4 regions of the Halomonas sp. 7T genome follow, and region 3 is predicted to be linked to each of the others. Evidence: predicted binding sites of a transcription regulator. Region 3 holds the regulator's gene; each other region holds the start of a gene.
What was found. Region 3 encodes FliA, which starts transcription of late flagellar genes. Its sites were predicted from a motif close to CTAAAGTTNNNNNNNNNNCNGCCGATA; they were not measured.

Region 1 (4,213 bases), 420 kb from region 3:
GCAACCACGTGGGTGAGTACGGGATTGGCTATAACGAGAGCATTGACGAGGCAATCGAGCAGCTGCAGCTGGCGTTTGAAGACCTGCAGGCCAGCGAAGAGCATGGTCATAAGCTGCTGGCTGAGCTGACCGTTGCGGGCGTTACCGCACTGGCAGATAGCTCCGTCAATATCCGTGTGGTGATCAAAACAACGCCGGGCGACCAGTGGGGTGTAGGGCGTGCTTATAACCGGTTGGTGAAGTTGCGTTTTGATGCGGCCGGTATCGAGATTCCGTTCCCGCATACCACGCTCTACTTTGGGGAAACCAAGGGCGGTAAAACGCCCCCTGCCAATGTGCGTGTATTGGACTCCACGGCGGAGCGTAAAAAGGTGGAAACCTCGCCTGTCGGTCAGCAAGGTGAGCCATCTTCAGGCGCGTCGGCTCAGGCCACCAATGAGCCTGATCATCTAAAACCGGATCATGATGATGTGGACGACGTGTAACGCGAAGCGCTGATCGATTAGCGCGTTAATACTGGGGCCGCCTTAGGGCTGCCCCAGTGCGTTGGGAGGGTTTCAAAGAAAACTAACCTGGGTAGTTTTCAGAATGACGCCCTTCTAAATTGATCGACTCTCCACCATCCACAAACAGTATTTGTCCGGCCACAAAGTCGTTGTCCAATAAGTAGTGCAGCGCTTGTACAAGGTGCGCGGGGCTGCCTTGATGATCCACCGGGATGCCGTCTATGCGCCACTGTATATAGTCGCTGGTGCGCTGAGAGGCGGGCAGCACGACGCCCGGGGCAATGCCGTTGATGCGTAGCCGTGGCGCAAACTCCAGCGCTGCCATGCGCGTCATATCGGCAAGGCTCTTCTTCGACAGTAAATAGGCGGCATAAGGGTATTGGTGGTAGGCCACTTTATTGTCAATGATGTTGACGACCTGCCCGCTCTCCACGGCTTCCGCAAAGTGCCGTGTGAGCAGCAACGGTGTGAACATATTGACCCTGAATTGCGTCTCCAGCATCGCTAGGTCGGTGCCTGCAATGGGCGCTGGTTCATACGCAGAGGCGCTATTTAACAGCAGGTTTAAGCCTGGGAAGTGCTGTTTGGCAGCAGCGACAAGGTCTTCCAGCGAATCGCTTAAGAAGTTGCACGGCACTATCTCACACGCTTGGCCTTTGTGGCGTATAGCTTGCGCCACCTCTTCGGCTTCTTCACGCGAGCTGTTGACGTGTAGGGCGATATCATAGCCTTTTTCGGCCAGGGCTTCGGCGAAGTGGCGCCCTAAGCGTGTCGCGCCGCCAGTAACCAGCGCTGCTGATGAACTCATATAAGGCTCCCTCATTGGATTAACGTTTCAGCGTATGACGCGTTCCTCATGACTCTCTGCGTGAGCGCAGCGTTTGTCAATATCTTGTACAGAGCTTGAACAAAATAGCAGGCAGACTACTCTTAGGGGTCGTTAGTCGGTTTGATCGCTACGCACGGGTTATGCCTCTGAGTCTTCGGTTTTGTAAGCAGTTAATAAGTCGCTTATATGCACTAACATTGGGATGCCGCTATGCCTTCGTCTTCATCGTTACCTACGACACCGTTCACTACGACGCCTGATTCAGCGCGACATGAGTGCTTAATCTCGTTAGGCAGCAACATTCAACCTGAGCATCATTACGCCCAAGCGCTGGCTATCTTAGAGCAGGAGTGTGAGCTGGTGGCGAACTCCCAGGCAATTCGCACCGCGCCTGTGGGCTATCAGCAGCAACCAGACTTCCTCAATGCAGCGTTATTGGTGCGCACGGCCTTCGATTACGCCGCGTTTCGTGCTTACTTGAAAGACGTTGAAGCACGCTTGGGACGGGTGCGTGGCCCGATTAAATCCGGCCCTAGAACCATGGATTTGGATATTGTGGCGTGGGATGGTGAGGTCGTTGATAACGGCTATTATCATCACGACTATGTGCGCGGCCCGGTTGATGAAGTGCTGGTCGCTACTGGGCGCACTATTGCTCCTTCGGCGAGCGCGCTATAAAGCGTTTTTTAATCGGCTCACTCTCACCTTTTTTGCGCCTTGGCCGATAATAGAGTGTCTGCCACAGCGTTAATCTACCGCTGATGGGGTAGCCCCTAGAGGAACGAGCGTGATCAGCCTTGCGACCAACCTAACGTCGCTACTGGTGCAAAATAATCTGCGCAGTAGTCAGCAGTCGATGCAAACCGCCATGCAGCGGTTATCGTCGGGGCTGCGCATTAATAGCGCCAAGGATGACCCTGCCGGTCAGGCGATTGCCAATCGCATGACGGCACAAATTAAAGGCATGAACCAGGCGATCCGCAACACCAATGACGGCATCTCTATGGTGCAAACCGCCGAAGGCACGCTTAACCAGATTAACGACAATCTGCAGCGCATTCGAGAGCTAAGCGTTCAGGCGGCCAACGGCACCAATGCACCCTCCGATCTGGCGTCTATCCAGGGGGAAATCGACCAGCGTTTGGAGGAGATTGAGCGCCTGGCAGGGCAAAGCAATTTCAACGGCATCGGGCTGTTGGGAAGCGATAAGACGCTCAATATCCAGGTGGGCGCCAATGCAGGCAATGTGATTGGCGTTCGCTTTGAAGCGATGAGCCTACAGGCATTAGGTTTGGCAGGCTTTAGCGTACTGAACGATAGCAGCGCCACTGACAATCCGCTCACTGCTATGGATGACGCACTTAAACGCGTTGACCGTCAGCGCAGCTACATGGGTGCAGTACAGAACCGTTTTGAGAGCGTTATCGAAGGGCTGAATACCAACATTATCAACACGTCTGCCGCGCGGTCGCGCATCCAGGATGCGGATTACGCACAGGAAGTCTCGAATCTGATCCGCGCACAAATTCTACAGCAGGCAGGTATCGCGATATTGGCTCAGGCCAACCAGCAGCCGCAGATGATTTTGCGACTGCTGGAAGGGCTTTAAGGAGCGCGGTAGGCAGAGGGGGGTGGGCGTTACTGGATGATGCCCTGTTCCCGCGCCATCGCATAGGCGGCTTGAGGGCCGTTCCACAGCGATGGCAGTAGAATCAACGACACGGGAATCGCCGTGATCACAATAAACTGCTGCAGAGCACCAATCTGTCCCGCGCCCATATACAGCAGCACCGCCGCCATTAGCGCCATCGCAATGCCCCAAAAGGCGCGGATGTAAGGGCTGGGGGCGTCATGTCCTGCACCGACAACGGCAATGGCGTAGCTCATCGAATCTCCCGTGGTGGCAACAAAAATGGTCGTTAATAACAAAATCGCTAGTGCCATCCAGGTGCCGCCGGGTAGCGCCTGGGCTACGGTAAGTGTTGCCACATCAAACTGGAAGTTATTCAACGCCTCGGTGAGGTCGATAACGTCGTTAAGCTGGTAATAGATACCCGAGCCGCCCAGCAGCGTAAACCACACGGTCGTTGCAATTGGCGCCAGCACCGCAACGGCTAGAATCATCTGGCGAATACTGCGACCCCGTGAGATCCGTGCTACAAAAATGGCCATTAACGGTGCATAGCCAATGAACCAGGCAAAGAAGAACACCGTCCACCACTGCATCCACCACGCCGGAGCGGTCTCAGCGGTCATGGTCGCCATGGTGAAGAACTCACTCGCGTAAGCACCCATGCTCGCGACGTAGGTGTTGACCAAGAACAGCGTGGGGCCAAAGATGAAAATGGCCGCACCAATCGCCAGCGCCAGCAGCACATTAAAACGGCTCAGCAGCTGGATGCCTTTGTGGACACCGCTCATCGATGAGAGCACGTAAACAGTTCCCAGCACGGCCAAAATAATTAGCTGACCGGTGTAGCCTTCGGGCAGGCCAAATAGCTCATGAAGGCCAAAACTGACTTGCGTCGCCAGAAAGCCAATCGGGCCGACCGTACCGGCGACAACCGCAATCACGCAGCACGCATCAACGACGCCGCCCAGAGGGCCGCGCATAAGGCGTTCACCTAAAACGGGGTAGAGCAGCGTACGCGGCTGAAGCGGTTGGCCTTTCACATAGTGAGCATGGGCCAGTACGACCGCTGTTAGCGAGCCGAGCACCGCCCATGCCATAAAGCCCCAGTGCATAAAAGACTGAGCCAGCGCGCCAGACACCGCTTCTGCGGTACCGGGTTCGGTGTCAAACGCCGGGGGTGTGACCACAAAATGGTAGACCGGCTCGCCAGCGGCGAAAAACACGCCGCCGCCTGCCAGTAGCGTG
Region 2 (4,213 bases), 1.1 Mb from region 3:
TCTGACAAAGGTCGTAAGGGGTGTCGAAAATAAAAAGTGGTGCAGCATAGCGTAAAATTAGCAGTTCGTAGCTCGAATACTCGTTTATTTCCCTCCAACCTTCCCCCGTACCCCTATCCCCACAAGGTATAATGCCCTCATTCGCCCAGAAGCCTAGGCTTGTCGGGTTTGTGGTCAGTCTGTTTTTGAGTCATTCGTTTTTAAGCAATAGGGGTAGTGGTCGATGATTAACACCAAAATTTACAAGGCAGTGTATGAGCTCGCCGAAAAGCTGATGAAGGCCGCTGCCAAAGATGACCGCGCCACCTTTGAAGCACTGTACGCCGAGCTACAGGCGATCTGCTCTGAGCACGAGAACACCGAGAAAGACCACCCGGAGCAGTGGGAAACCCTCGCCGACTTTACCGAAGAGCTAGAAGACGCGCTGCCTATCTACCAAAAAGCGCTGGATAAGGCGGTGGCCAAGCAGTCGAACGACCATATTGCGTCGATTGGTTTTTCCATGGCAACGCTGCAAGTGGAACTGGGCGATACTCAAGCGGCCATTGAACGTTTGCAGCAGGCCCAAGCCAGTGCCCACACTATTGAAGATAACGAACTCAAAGCAGAAATTGATGAGCTGCTGGCAACATTAACTACCGGTTAGGAACCTGATTTTGACCAATAACGATATTTTTCGCCGTATCCGCTACACCTTTGATTTAAAAGATAACACCATCGTGGATATCTTCGCGCTGGCAGAAGTGCCCGTTACCCAGCCGCAGGTCACCGCGTGGCTGAAGAAAGACGATGACGACGCTTTCGTGACTATGAAAAACCGGGAGCTGGCCGCGTTTTTAAACGGTTTTATCAGCTTTAAGCGCGGCAAACGTGAAGGGCCAGTGCCTGCGCCAGAGTCGCAGCTCAACAACAACATGGTGTTCCAGAAGCTGCGGATTGCGCTCAACATGAAAGCGGAAGACGTGCTGGAAGTGTTTGATCAGGTGGGGCTGCCGCTTAGCGCACACGAGCTCAGCGCGTTTTTCCGCAAGCCGAGCCATAAGAATTACCGTGAGTGCAAAGATCAAATGCTACGCAATTTCCTGATGGGCATTCAGCTTCAGCTGCGCCCGAACGATAAAGGCTAAGCAAGGCTCTCGCGCTTTACGCACACGAAGATCGCATTGCCTGAGACGTTATCCCAGGGTGTGATGGTCTGGTAGTCGTGCTCAAATACGTGCACCTCGAAGGTGGGCTCCAGCAGGGCGATAAGTTCGCTAAAGCTGACCGCTACCATGGGGTGCTCGTCGTTCCATACCTGCGTTGCCCCTGCCTCTGTTTTCTCAATGCTCAGCCGTAACGACTGCCGCGCCCCTTGGCCGCTGTAGTGCCAACCCGAGCGGAAGCTGAACGTGGCGTTTGCCTGCGTGGCCGTGTGCTTCACGGAGAGCTCGTTATTAATGCGCTGCTTATCCACGCCGTTAAAGTAGAGCACGCCGCCTTCGTTTAACGCGCGGTGGGCGCTGGCAATGCAGGCGCTTAGCTTCTCTAGGCCATCGCTGTAGTGGATGGAGTACAGAAAGCAGGTGATGAGATCCAGCGGCTCGTCGACCTCAAAGCTACTCATGTCTTGCAGTGAGAAGTGCGCCTCTGGGCAGCGTTGGGCGGCGAGATCCAGCATCGGTTGGTTAATATCCAACCCGCTGCTGGTGTAGCCCGCATCCAGAAAATGGCGCACATGGGGGCCGGTACCGCAGGCTAAATCCAAGTGGCGTTTGCCTTCGTTGCCAAAAATTTGGTGCAGGCGACGAATGGCGTGGCTTTGGGCCTGGTAGTCGATGTCGACGCACATCAAATCGTAGTAGCCGGAAAGGTCGGTGTAGAGTGCGTTGACGGACATAGTGGCCTAATGGTGAGGGCTGAAATAAATGAGAAGGCGCATAGTAAACGAGCGGTTGGGGTTTGAGAAGCAAGATGCCACCGTGGCTAATGAATGCAACGGCTAAAGAATCGCGCTAACTTTCCGATAATGTAAAGAGTCATTAACTTCTCCTGCCGCGAAAAGAGCCCGCCATGCGCAAAGTACTTGCCCTTTGTTTTACCGTTGTTTTGCTTACTCTTCCGACCCTCGCCAAGGCGTCAGTTCAAGCCGCAGAACAAGCTGCGTTAGCCTGGTTGGCCATGATTGATAACGCGGAGTATCAGCAGGCGTGGGAGAACGCTTCGCCGCTGTTACAAGCACCGCTTTCATCGGCCATGCTTCAGCGCACTATTTCGCTGTCGCGGCGGGATCTTGGCGCAGCGCAAGCGCGACGTCGCGTGCGTGTGTCGCAGTACACATCGATGCCCGGCGCACCGCGAGGGGACTACAAGGAGTTTACGTTCCAAACGCGTTTTGAAAATAACCCCAGGGTGATGGAGGTGGTAACGCCCCATCTTGAAAACGGCACGTGGCGCGTGAGCGGCTATTATATTCAATAAGGACAGGTCAGACGTGGCGGAAGTTACAGCAGCGCCGCTGAACCAGCGGCGCCAACTTAACGAGTAGTGGAAACGACTGAGTATCATGATTGAAATAGAACTGCCTAGACAGCGCTATTGATAGAGTTACTGAGAGGGTTATTGAGAAGTTGTTGAGAAAGTTATTGAGAAAGTTATTGAGAAAGTTATTGAGAAAGTTATTGAGAGAGCTGATCAGCAAAATCATGGTTGGTGTCACGATGGCCTGCTTCATCAGCCCTTACCGCAACCACCACCTCACGCAGCCGAGCATCCTGCGGCAAGTTCCAGTAGTCGATAGCGATTTGCGGAGCGGGGATGTTTTCGTATTCGCCGCGATCAATTCCCTCTAGGTACTCGGTGTAGCTATAAACGGCTTCCTCTTCTAAGTAACCCACTACCCGGTGGGCGGTTTTGCTGGAGCAGAGGTAAAGCAAGAAAAACAGGTTAAAGAAAATACCTTGCGCCAACATAATAATGAAACGCTCAAAGCGGTTAGGTTTGGCCACTTCGATAAACGTCATTAAGTGCATGCGCTCATTTTCAGCTTCGTCCAGCAGCGTACGAATCCAGCCGTCGTCATCTTTAATTCGCCGCAAGGCATGTAAATGCTGAATGGCGCCTCCGACCATGCCGGGCACCGCGGCCACCGTTTCTAAAATGACCGCCCGATGGCCATAGCGGCCTGCAAAAAAAGCATCTGCAAAAAAGCGCATGAAACGTACTAACCGATAAGCAATGCGATCAGAAAGTCCGCGTGGTTGATAGTGGGTCTGCTTTGTGTCGCTTTCGGCTGTACGGTCGTTGGTGGTGCGCATCATTATCTTCCTTATCTTAAATGTCCTAGTGGTACGACTTCTGTATAAGAGTCTGGTTCACGCAAGAAATGTAAAGAATGTAAGCATTAGTGCTTACTTTTACTTAATTTATGGCGAGCCCAACCAGGGGTTGCTACGTTAAAGAGGGGTTTTGATATTTACGGCTCTTTTCTGGTCGTCATGGGCTGTATAGGTTTTGTGAAACCAAGTGGTGTTGTAGCGGTCACTGCTGTAGGACTTTGATAATGGCGCAAAGCGCGGGAGTGAATATGCACGCTTTTCCTCTCAAATCGCATTGGCTGTGGGTACTGCTGGTGGGCGTAATGATGGCGGCATTGTCATTCACTTGGCAGGCAGTGGCGCAAAGCAGCGGTGCCAGCGCGCTAGTGCTTAATGTTGAGGGCGCCATTGGCCCAGCCACAAAAGACTATTTTGAGCGGGGCCTTCGTCGCGCTAAAGAGCACGATAGTCAGCTGGTGATTGTTGAGCTTAATACGCCCGGCGGGCTGGTTGAAACGACCCGCGACATGATTCAAACCATGCTTAATTCCGAGATCCCCGTGGCTATGTATGTTTCCCCCAGCGGCGCACGTGCGGCAAGCGCTGGCACTTATCTACTGTATGGTAGCCACGTGGCGGCTATGGCGCCTTCGACCCATTTAGGCTCCGCCACGCCGGTACAGATGGGTGGCTCGGGCTTGCCGGGCAGCGAGGATGATGCGGAAGAAAACGACGACGCTTCAACTAATGCAGAGCGTGAAGGCACTGCGATGGAGCGAAAGGTACTGGAGGACGCTGTTAGCTTTATTCGTGGCTTGGCAGAGCGCCATGGGCGCAATGCTGAGTGGGCAGAGGAGGCGGTGCGTGATGCAGTCAATCTCACGGCTAACCAAGCACTGGAGCAGAATGTCATTGAT
Region 3 (4,213 bases):
CCGGCGCAGCGACATCTTCAATGAGGCGCACCGGATGGCGCTCATAGGCAAGACGTAGAGAAAGGGGGAAATCACTGGCGGGAAAACGTTGGCCAAGCAGCGTCGGTAGGTTGTCATCGCGCGCTTCGGCGACAATAAGACCGTGCCAGTCGCTGTCAAAATGGCAGATCGTCACACGGTCATGACCGGTCAGCTCTTGAACAGTCCGCACCAGGTAGTCGAGCAGCTCTTCTTGGTGGCTCGCTTCTGTCAGCCTCAGCAAGCGATCATTCACGGTGCCTAATAGACGCCGTTTAGCGATAGGTGTGAGTGGTTCAACTTCCACCACAACGTAGGCGCCTGAACGGTAGGCATAAAGCTGAAAACGCGTTGCACTCGCCGGACGCGTAAAGGTTAACGGCCCAGCTAGACGTTGTTGGCCTTTTAGTTCCCGGCGCAGCCGCTGGCTCAAGCGCTTACCCAGTACACCCGACAGCGTTTGAACACGGTCGTGGGTAACGGCCGTGCCAACGAGTGCCGCCAGGTTGCTACTGACAGCTTGAATCCGCCAACTGTCCGCATCCAGCACCAGCAGTGCGCCAAACGACTGAAGTAAAGGGTGATACTTCGACACAAAAATAGCCTCGAAAAAATCTATTCACCCTCAAGCTGCTGTTTTAGCAACAGCTCAACGCGACGATTGGCTGCTCTACCTTCTAGCGTCGCGTTGCTTTCCATGGGTTGGGTATCGGCATATCCGACCGCCCGCATTCGTGAAACAGCGATTCCCTGGCGTTCAAGGTGGCGAACAACCGCAATCGCGCGACCTACAGAAAGCTCCCAATTCGACGGGAATCGTGACGTAGCAATGGGTATATTATCAGTATGTCCTTCTACCGAAATTTGACCTTCAAAAGCCTCAAGCGTGGCTGTCAGGCTTTCTAGCACATTTTGCCCTTGGGGCGTGAGCACAGCATCGCCACTGGGGAACAAAAGGCTATCATCGATACGCAGGGTGACGCCTTCCCGGCCCTGGGAAACGCTGACACCAGGAATGTTTAGCCCCGCCATTTGTGGCCGCAGCCCTTGATGACGCGGCTTGATACCCGTGGCCAGGGTCGCAAGGGGCAGCGATGTAATCGCGCTGGCCAAGCGCATGTTGTCGCTATCCGATGCCTCCCCGCCCCCTGGTGGCGTTAACGCCAGCAGTAGCACAAACAGGGTGATCAACAGCGTTAAAACGTCCAGATAGCTCGTTAACCAGCTCTCATCCCCCTCGCCTTCGGCAATGGGCATTTCCAGCGCATGACGGGCTTCACTATTCAGCATGGCGCTACCCTTTTGTCGATGGGCTAGGCGCTTCGCGCGGCTTCACGTTAGCGTCGCGGATTTCATCGTGGTAGTTAGCAACAAATGAGTTCAGTGTTTCTTCAATAAACGAAGGCAGGCGGCGCTTGGTAATCAGCGATATGCCTTCGAGCACCATGTTCATGGTGATAAGGCGCTCTTCGGTGCGCCGCTCCAGCTTAACGGCAACCGGCTTAAACACTAAGTTGGCGAGCAAAATGCCATAAAACGTGGTGAGCAAGGCAACGGCCATGCGCGGTCCAATGACTTCTAGGTCGCCTGCATCCATGACTTCAAGCATATTGACCAACCCCACCAAGGTGCCAATCATGCCAAAAGCAGGCGCATAGGTGGCCATCGTGCGGAAAATTTGTGCCTCTGCATGTTCTCGCGCTTTTAACCGTGCGATGCGCCAGCGCAGCATATCGAAAATCTCATCCTCTTTGGTATTCGCAATCACCAGCTGAATACCCGTGCGTAGAAATGGATTTCGGGTATGTTCTAGCTCTTTTTCCACCGCTCGCACGTCGCCTTTAAACCATAGCCGAGACATCGATACCAGCTCATTAATGTCGTCTCGCACGTAGGTGTTTTCACGACGAAACACTAAACCGACCAAGCGCACGACCCTGAGCACTTCTTTCAGTGGGTAGCTGATAAACGTCGCCGCCAGCGTGCCGGTGATGACAATCGCAAGGCCTGGCAAATTCAGAAAGCTTTCGGGGGACTCTGCGGTAAAAAACAGTACGCTGACAAGCAGTAGGATGCTGGCAGATATACCGATTAGCGTAGATGGATTCATCAACGGCTCCTCGCCGGGTTCAAATACGTGAGTGAGAGATTAATGGGCATCGTGCAGGCGGGCGCGTAAACGGCTAACAGCCTGACTATGCAGCTGGGAAACACGCGACTCCGTCACGCCCAGCACAGCACCCACCTCTTTTAAATTCATCTCTTCTTGGTAGTACAGCGCCATTAACAGCTTTTCTCGCTCGGGCAGCGCCTCAATCGCTTCAATCAGGGCTTGCCGCTGCTGGGCACCCAGCAGCTGGTCAAACAGCCTATTGCCAGCGTCGCCGCCGCTAGGCTCTCCACCCTCTCCGACAAGCTCTTCAAACGGCAGCAGCTGGCCGCTATTGGTATCATTAAGCAGCTGCTGATAGTCGCTAAGCGGCATCCCTAAGTCACGGGCAATCTCCCCCTCGTCGGGCGCGCGGCCTAGCTGTTGCTCTAGCCGACGCACCGCCTCATCCATTGCCCTAGCCGAACGCCGCACGCTGCGGGGAAGCCAATCGCGCGTGCGTAGCTCGTCCATCATCGCGCCACGGATTCGCTGGCTAGCAAAGGTCGCAAAAGTCGCGCCCTGGGCCGCATCAAAACGCCCAAGGGCTTCTAATAACCCCACCATCCCCGCCTGGATCAGATCATCTAGCTCGATACTTGCGGGCAGTCTCACCTGCAGCGTTAAGGCCTGACGTCTCACCAGCGGCATGTATTGCGTTAACAGCTCACTCTGTTTGATCCTGCCTTGTGCTGTATACATCCTCGTGCCTCGCGGCTGAACTACTTGTTACTGGTAATTCACGATTGCTTGTAGCCCCTGTATCCGCACCGGCCGCTGGCCAGGCATTAAGGCAAAACGAAAATACAGCGGCGCATCGGCGTGCTTACCTGCCAATGCCAGGGTAGTGCCTCGCATGCTGTTCAGTGGAACGCACTGTTCTGGGTGGCATAGCCACGCATTGACCAGCGCCGCGGGTGGTGCCTCATACCGCCATTGAATCCTGTCGATGACGGCATTGCCCACTTGCGCTGCATTCGGTGCCACGATGGGGCCGCTGCTGCTGACCCTATCGCTCATGGCAACCATGACGCTGGGAACGTGACTGCTCCAACTGCCAGGCGCTGCCTGCACGTGACTGGCTAGCGCCATGGCGCTAAGCATTATCAGCAGAATCAGCGCGACAATTTTTAATTTCATTCTGCCTTGCTGGCGTTGTCGCTGCATAGGTTCCCCCGGTAACGCTGATAGGCAGTGGCCTCTGCCAATACCCGCTGACTTATGAGCGCTGCGGCTCCCTTATCGAGCAAGCAACAGCAGCTCGGTGTCTAAATAACTTGCGGCTGCTTCTCGCAAGTTATCGAGTAATCCTTGGCGTGGCAAGTGAGGTTCATGTAGCGCCAACAGGCGCTTTGGGCCTTTGTTGTCATGCACTTGCCGCAAAATTCGATACATGGACATAAACGCATCCGCATCGCTATTAACCCACAATGCCCAGCGTGAATAACGGGCCGATAGCAATGGGAGGTTAGCGGTTGCAGGATCAACCAAATGTATGTCCCAGTCATCAGGGTTTCCAGCCCAGCGACGCCCGAGCGCCGACCATTGGCTGAGGCGACTTTTGACTTTATTCACCTGATATTGATGGGAGGATAAGCCCACCACAACTAGCGGCTGCTTCACCGCTGGCGGTACCTCTACGGTAGGCTGCATCGCGGATACAGCATAAGCAGAAGCCGCTTCCTGTGAGACAGGTGCGGCGGGAGATGCCTCAGCCATTAGCGTATCTTCAGGCATTTCTCCACGCTGCTGGCGCTGTAAATCTGCCCATTTACGCAGCCCTGCCGCCTGATCCTGGCTGCTCATACCACGCCCTCTCGGCTAACGCTGCCTAGCTGGCGAATCGCATCACGGGCCATAAAGGCATGAATTAAGCCATCAAGCAAAGCGGTATCTCGCCGCTTCCGCTGGGTACCTAGCAGCAACATAATATCGGTACGCAGCGCCAAAGCAGCGTCATCGTCAGCACTGTCTAAATGCCCTGCCACGGCAGCAGCGCCGCTGGCCATTAGCAAGCGCACTTCTGTACTGATATCACCGCTATCG
Region 4 (4,213 bases), 220 kb from region 3:
TCATGGGATTCGCAGCAGAGGTTATAGCCATAACTCACCTTTTTAAAACGCCAAAAGCGCCTGCTAAAAGCAGACGCTTGACCGGAGGGTACAATGGATAAAGCCTACCGTTGGCGGTAAAGCGCTGGAAATTCTTTATTTAGCAGTTAATATACCAAAAATGCATATAAAGCATATTGACACCACATAGACATTACGCCAAATGCCTCTAGAACGCTTTGCGTGATGTTAGCTATTAAACTCTACCATCAAACGTATAGGCCACTAGGCGGCCAAATGGCTACCTGGTGGAAAGACAAGCACGTCATCCTCAACATCTTCGTAACGGCTAATCTAAAATGAAAGATGGGTATACTCAGTATTACCTTTTACGCCCCAACTGAGCATCCAGCGCATCGAACTGCTGGGTAAGATAGCTACTCATACTATTCATCTGTGCGATCATGCCATCTAGCTGGCTGAACTGTTTGCGGTATCGAGCAATGGTGCCCTCAATACTTTTTTCCATACGTTCAAATCGATCGTCTAGACTTTTGACGCGATTTTCAGCACCGCTAATCGCCAGCTTAACCACGCCATTGTTGCCCAGCATCTGCTCTATGCTAGTAGTTAGCTTGCCTGCTAAACCGTTGGCTTTTGTATCGCCAGCAAAGAAGTCTTTAAGCGCCTGGGGGTTGTTAGCAACCAAGTCATTTAACTTATCGTCATCTACTTTTAGCTTACCGTCCCGCTGCAGAGTAATGCCTAGCTGGTTGAGAGTGGAAAGCTCGCCACCCTCTGCCCCCCCGGTCAGCACGCTGCGCAGGCGTGATTCAATGGTGCGCACGGTGTTATCGCCGACTAGTTCACCTGCGGTTTCACTGTCGCCACTGAAGCTCGTCAACTTACTGATGGTGCCTTTTAAGTCGTTATACGCTTTTACAAAGCCGTTAATCGCTTCGCGCTGCTTTAGCGTATCGCGCTCTACGTTAATGGTGCTGGCGGCGGCTTCACCTTCGGCAATGCTTAACTCGGCCAAGTTGAGGGTGACGCCCTGAATGGCCCCTTCAATCTGATTTTTGGCACTGGTAATGGTAATGCCGTTTACTTTTAGCTCGGCGTCTTTACCACTGTTCTGGGTGCCAGCACCTTCTGTGAAGGGGCCTGCCACCGCTGCCACAGGGTCTTGGCTAGCATCAATAAAACTAAAGCCATCAATAGAAGCTTTTTCCCCCGTCTCTTTAGAACTTAGCGCCAGTCGGTAGCCTTGGCCGTCGTTGATAATAGTGGCGTTAACACCAGACTCTTTGTTGGCGTTAATGGCATCACGAATCGCGGAAAGGCTGCTGCCGGGGGCAATGTCGATATCGACAGAATCGCCGCTACCAAAATTGAGCCGCATCGCGGTGGCGCCTTGCAGGTCTAGCGCTTCATCTTTTCCTTCAGTAATCCTGCTAGAGGCTAGCGTGCCGGAGGTAGCAAGTTGCGAGACTTCCACCCGGTAGCTGCCAGGCAAGGCACTAGCCGTGGTCGTCGCTTTAACAGCATCACCCCGCACGCTGGCAGAAAGGCTTTGGTAAAGCTTAGGGTCGTTGATTTTCGCAACCGAATCTTGAAACGCATTCAGCGAGGTTTGCAGCTGTCCAAAGGCAGAAATTTTCGCCTGCTGCTGTTTTTTCTGAAGTGTTATCGGCGCGAGTTTGCCCCGCTCAGCCGCTTGAAGCTGATCAAGCAGCCCTGTTAGATCAAGGCCAGAACCAACGCCAAGAGAGGTTATTGTCGCCATGCAGGGTTTCCTCAGTGCAAAAGCTAAACCACGGCTAAGTCAAAAAGCCATTTTCAACAACTAAAACGGCGCACGCTGTCATATTGCGTGCGCACCAGAAAGGCAGATAGTATCTCTATCGACCGAAACGCGTACACCTTTAGCGCTTTTTCAGGCTTTCAAAGAAAGAGTTAAGTCTATCAAATAAAAACGCCTGCTTAGCGCAGGCGTTTCAGATGATGGCTAGCCGCGATTAACGACGGCCCAACTGCGCATCTAGGGCGTCAAACTGTTGAGTGAGGTAATCACTGGTTTGATTCATTTGGGCAATCATGCCATCCAACTGACCAAACTGAGTACGGTAGCGTGAAATGGTCTGCTCGATGGATTGCTCCATACGCGTGTAACGCTCTACCAACGACTCCGAACGGTTTTCAGCGCCAGAAATAGCGCCTGTCACCGTTCCGTTAGAGCTTAACAACTGCTCAAGGGTTTGGTTAACCTGGCCTGCCATGCCCTCATTATCCGCACTACCTGCAAAGAAGGCCGAGAGAGCATCCTGATTGTTAGCAATGGCATCGTCTAGCTTGCCGCTATCAATTTCCAGCGTGCCGTCTCGCTGCAGCGAAATACCGATATCAGTGAGCATGGAGAACTGGCCTTCTACACCGCCACTCAGCACGCTACGTAAACGAGACTCTACCGTGCGCACGGCACTATCACCTAAAAGCTCGCCTGCAGCACCTGTTTCTGCGTTAAAGCTGGTGAGTTCGCCCATGGTGCCTTTCAGATCATTGTAGGCATCGACAAAGCCGGTAATCGCTTCACGCACAGCGCGAGTATCTTGCTCTACCGCTACGGTGCTATCACCTTCAGCCTGAAGATTGAGCGTCACGCCTTGAATCGCTCCGTCAACTTGGTTGGTGGGGCTTGTGATAGTAATGCCGTTAACATTTAATGAGGCATTTTGGCCAGTCTGAATGACCTCAGTATCAGTGGGGGTAACATTGATAACATCATTGAAATTGCTGCTTGAAATCGATGCATCAGCACCGGTTTCAGACGAACTAAGAGTCAAGCGATAACCTTCACCATCATTGATCACTGACGCCAAAACGCCACTGCCCTCCTTGGCATTAATGGCATCGCGGATATCTTCCAGACTATCGCCCTGTTTAACGTTGATATTGACGCTATCTTGCTCTTGGCCTGTGAAATTCAATGTCAGAATGGTGTCAGCATCAACTAACTGAACATCTGATGCATTGATACGCCCCGTGGCTAATGTGCCCGCCGTCGCTAATTGATCGACCGTTACGTTGTAGCTGCCGGGCTGCGCTTCACCATCTGCTGTGGCGGTAATGGCTTCTCCGCCTACATTGGTAGAGAGGCTCTCATAGAGCGAGCTATCATTTAGCGCCGCTGAGGCCGTTTGAAACTGTGAGAGCGCGCTCTTTAGCTGCCCATAGGCAGAAATTTTCGTTTGCTGGGTTTCCAGTTGACGCTCTATGGGTTCCAGCTTGCCCCGCTCAGCCTCCTGCAACTGATCCAGTAAACCATTTAGGTCTAGCCCTGAGCCAATGCCAAGTGATGAAATGGAAGCCATACGATATCGTCCTTTTTTTAACGCCCTCTACTGCTTTGACGCTACTTATATGTTGAAGTCGAGTAATAACTTAATATATCGGCTATTAAACCCTAAACTTAAGCAGTAAAGGCAAATTTTAAGCATTTAATAGTTACCGTATGTAAAGCACAGCCTTGCAGCCTGCTATTTTTAGACCTTGGTCTAACACTCTGATTGCTTTATAATGCACTGCAGCAAGCCCGTTTTGGTTCTGTTTGCAGGAGAAAACTATGTCCTCCCCGGTGTTTCAGCCCGCCCCCCCAGTGGCAACAGCCGCTTACCATGTGCAGCGCAGCCTTCGCCATTGTCTCTCCACCGTTGCCGAACTGCTTTACGACAACGGCTATGTGCTTGAGACCCTCACTTTACCTCAACGCGGCCTCACTCAGCGCGAGCTTAATCAACTGAGCGCGCAGCATGATAACTGGCAAACTTGCCAGCAGGTGCTGACAGAGAGCGAAGCAGCAGAATTTAATGATTATCAGCGTTTTGTGCTCACCGCGATGGGGCGGGAGATGATGTTCGATATGTTTGGTCAAGGCGCGGCAGATTGTGCTTAGCACTTACTGGCTGGATGTCAGTATGTAACGCCGTTTCTACTAAAAACGTTATTTAGTATGCAAAACGCCCGCAGATACTAGTTAAAATCAACTAGCTGCGGGCGATTAATTAATGGCTTAAACAGAACGTACTAAGTTAACGCAGGCCGAGCAGCGACAGAATAAATAAAACCACTACAACTAAGCCTACGATATAAATAATGCTACGCATGACGGCACTCCTTGCTTATTGCGTTTCCGATAAATCAAAAGGTTGCTTACTTTGAAGCTGACTCCCAAAGG

Region 1: LOS15_RS15370 (flagellin) is a predicted target of FliA. The motif match lies at 2,036-2,062, and genes of this name have one in related genera.
Region 2: LOS15_RS07995 (DUF4019 domain-containing protein) is a predicted target of FliA. The motif match lies at 1,982-2,008, and genes of this name have one in related genera.
Region 4: fliD (flagellar filament capping protein FliD) is a predicted target of FliA. The motif match lies at 1,882-1,908, and genes of this name have one in related genera.

What each region holds. Positions count from the first base shown of each region.
Region 1 covers NZ_CP087112.1:3,271,500-3,275,712, forward strand. The annotation lists gene ybiO (mechanosensitive channel protein) at 1-485, shown strand, start outside; gene LOS15_RS15360 (SDR family NAD(P)-dependent oxidoreductase) at 568-1,314, opposite strand; gene folK (2-amino-4-hydroxy-6-hydroxymethyldihydropteridine diphosphokinase) at 1,546-2,013, shown strand; gene LOS15_RS15370 (flagellin) at 2,123-2,944, shown strand; gene LOS15_RS15375 (BCCT family transporter) at 2,974-4,213, opposite strand, start outside.
Region 2 covers NZ_CP087112.1:1,719,100-1,723,312, reverse strand. The annotation lists gene LOS15_RS08010 (tetratricopeptide repeat protein) at 224-646, shown strand; gene LOS15_RS08005 (DUF1456 family protein) at 657-1,127, shown strand; gene LOS15_RS08000 (class I SAM-dependent DNA methyltransferase) at 1,124-1,879, opposite strand; gene LOS15_RS07995 (DUF4019 domain-containing protein) at 2,053-2,460, shown strand; gene LOS15_RS07990 (alternative oxidase) at 2,658-3,299, opposite strand; gene LOS15_RS07985 (NfeD family protein) at 3,566-4,213, shown strand, end outside.
Region 3 covers NZ_CP087112.1:2,855,275-2,859,487, forward strand. The annotation lists gene LOS15_RS13335 (sensor domain-containing diguanylate cyclase) at 1-613, opposite strand, end outside; gene LOS15_RS13340 (flagellar motor protein MotB) at 634-1,308, opposite strand; gene LOS15_RS13345 (motility protein A) at 1,313-2,128, opposite strand; gene LOS15_RS13350 (RNA polymerase sigma factor FliA) at 2,168-2,869, opposite strand; gene LOS15_RS13355 (flagellar protein FlhE) at 2,897-3,334, opposite strand; gene LOS15_RS13360 (hypothetical protein) at 3,407-3,973, opposite strand; gene flhF (flagellar biosynthesis protein FlhF) at 3,970-4,213, opposite strand, start outside.
Region 4 covers NZ_CP087112.1:2,634,971-2,639,183, forward strand. The annotation lists gene LOS15_RS12280 (YeeE/YedE family protein) at 1-31, opposite strand, end outside; gene fliD (flagellar filament capping protein FliD) at 362-1,765, opposite strand; gene fliD (flagellar filament capping protein FliD) at 1,998-3,350, opposite strand; gene LOS15_RS12295 (hypothetical protein) at 3,602-3,931, shown strand.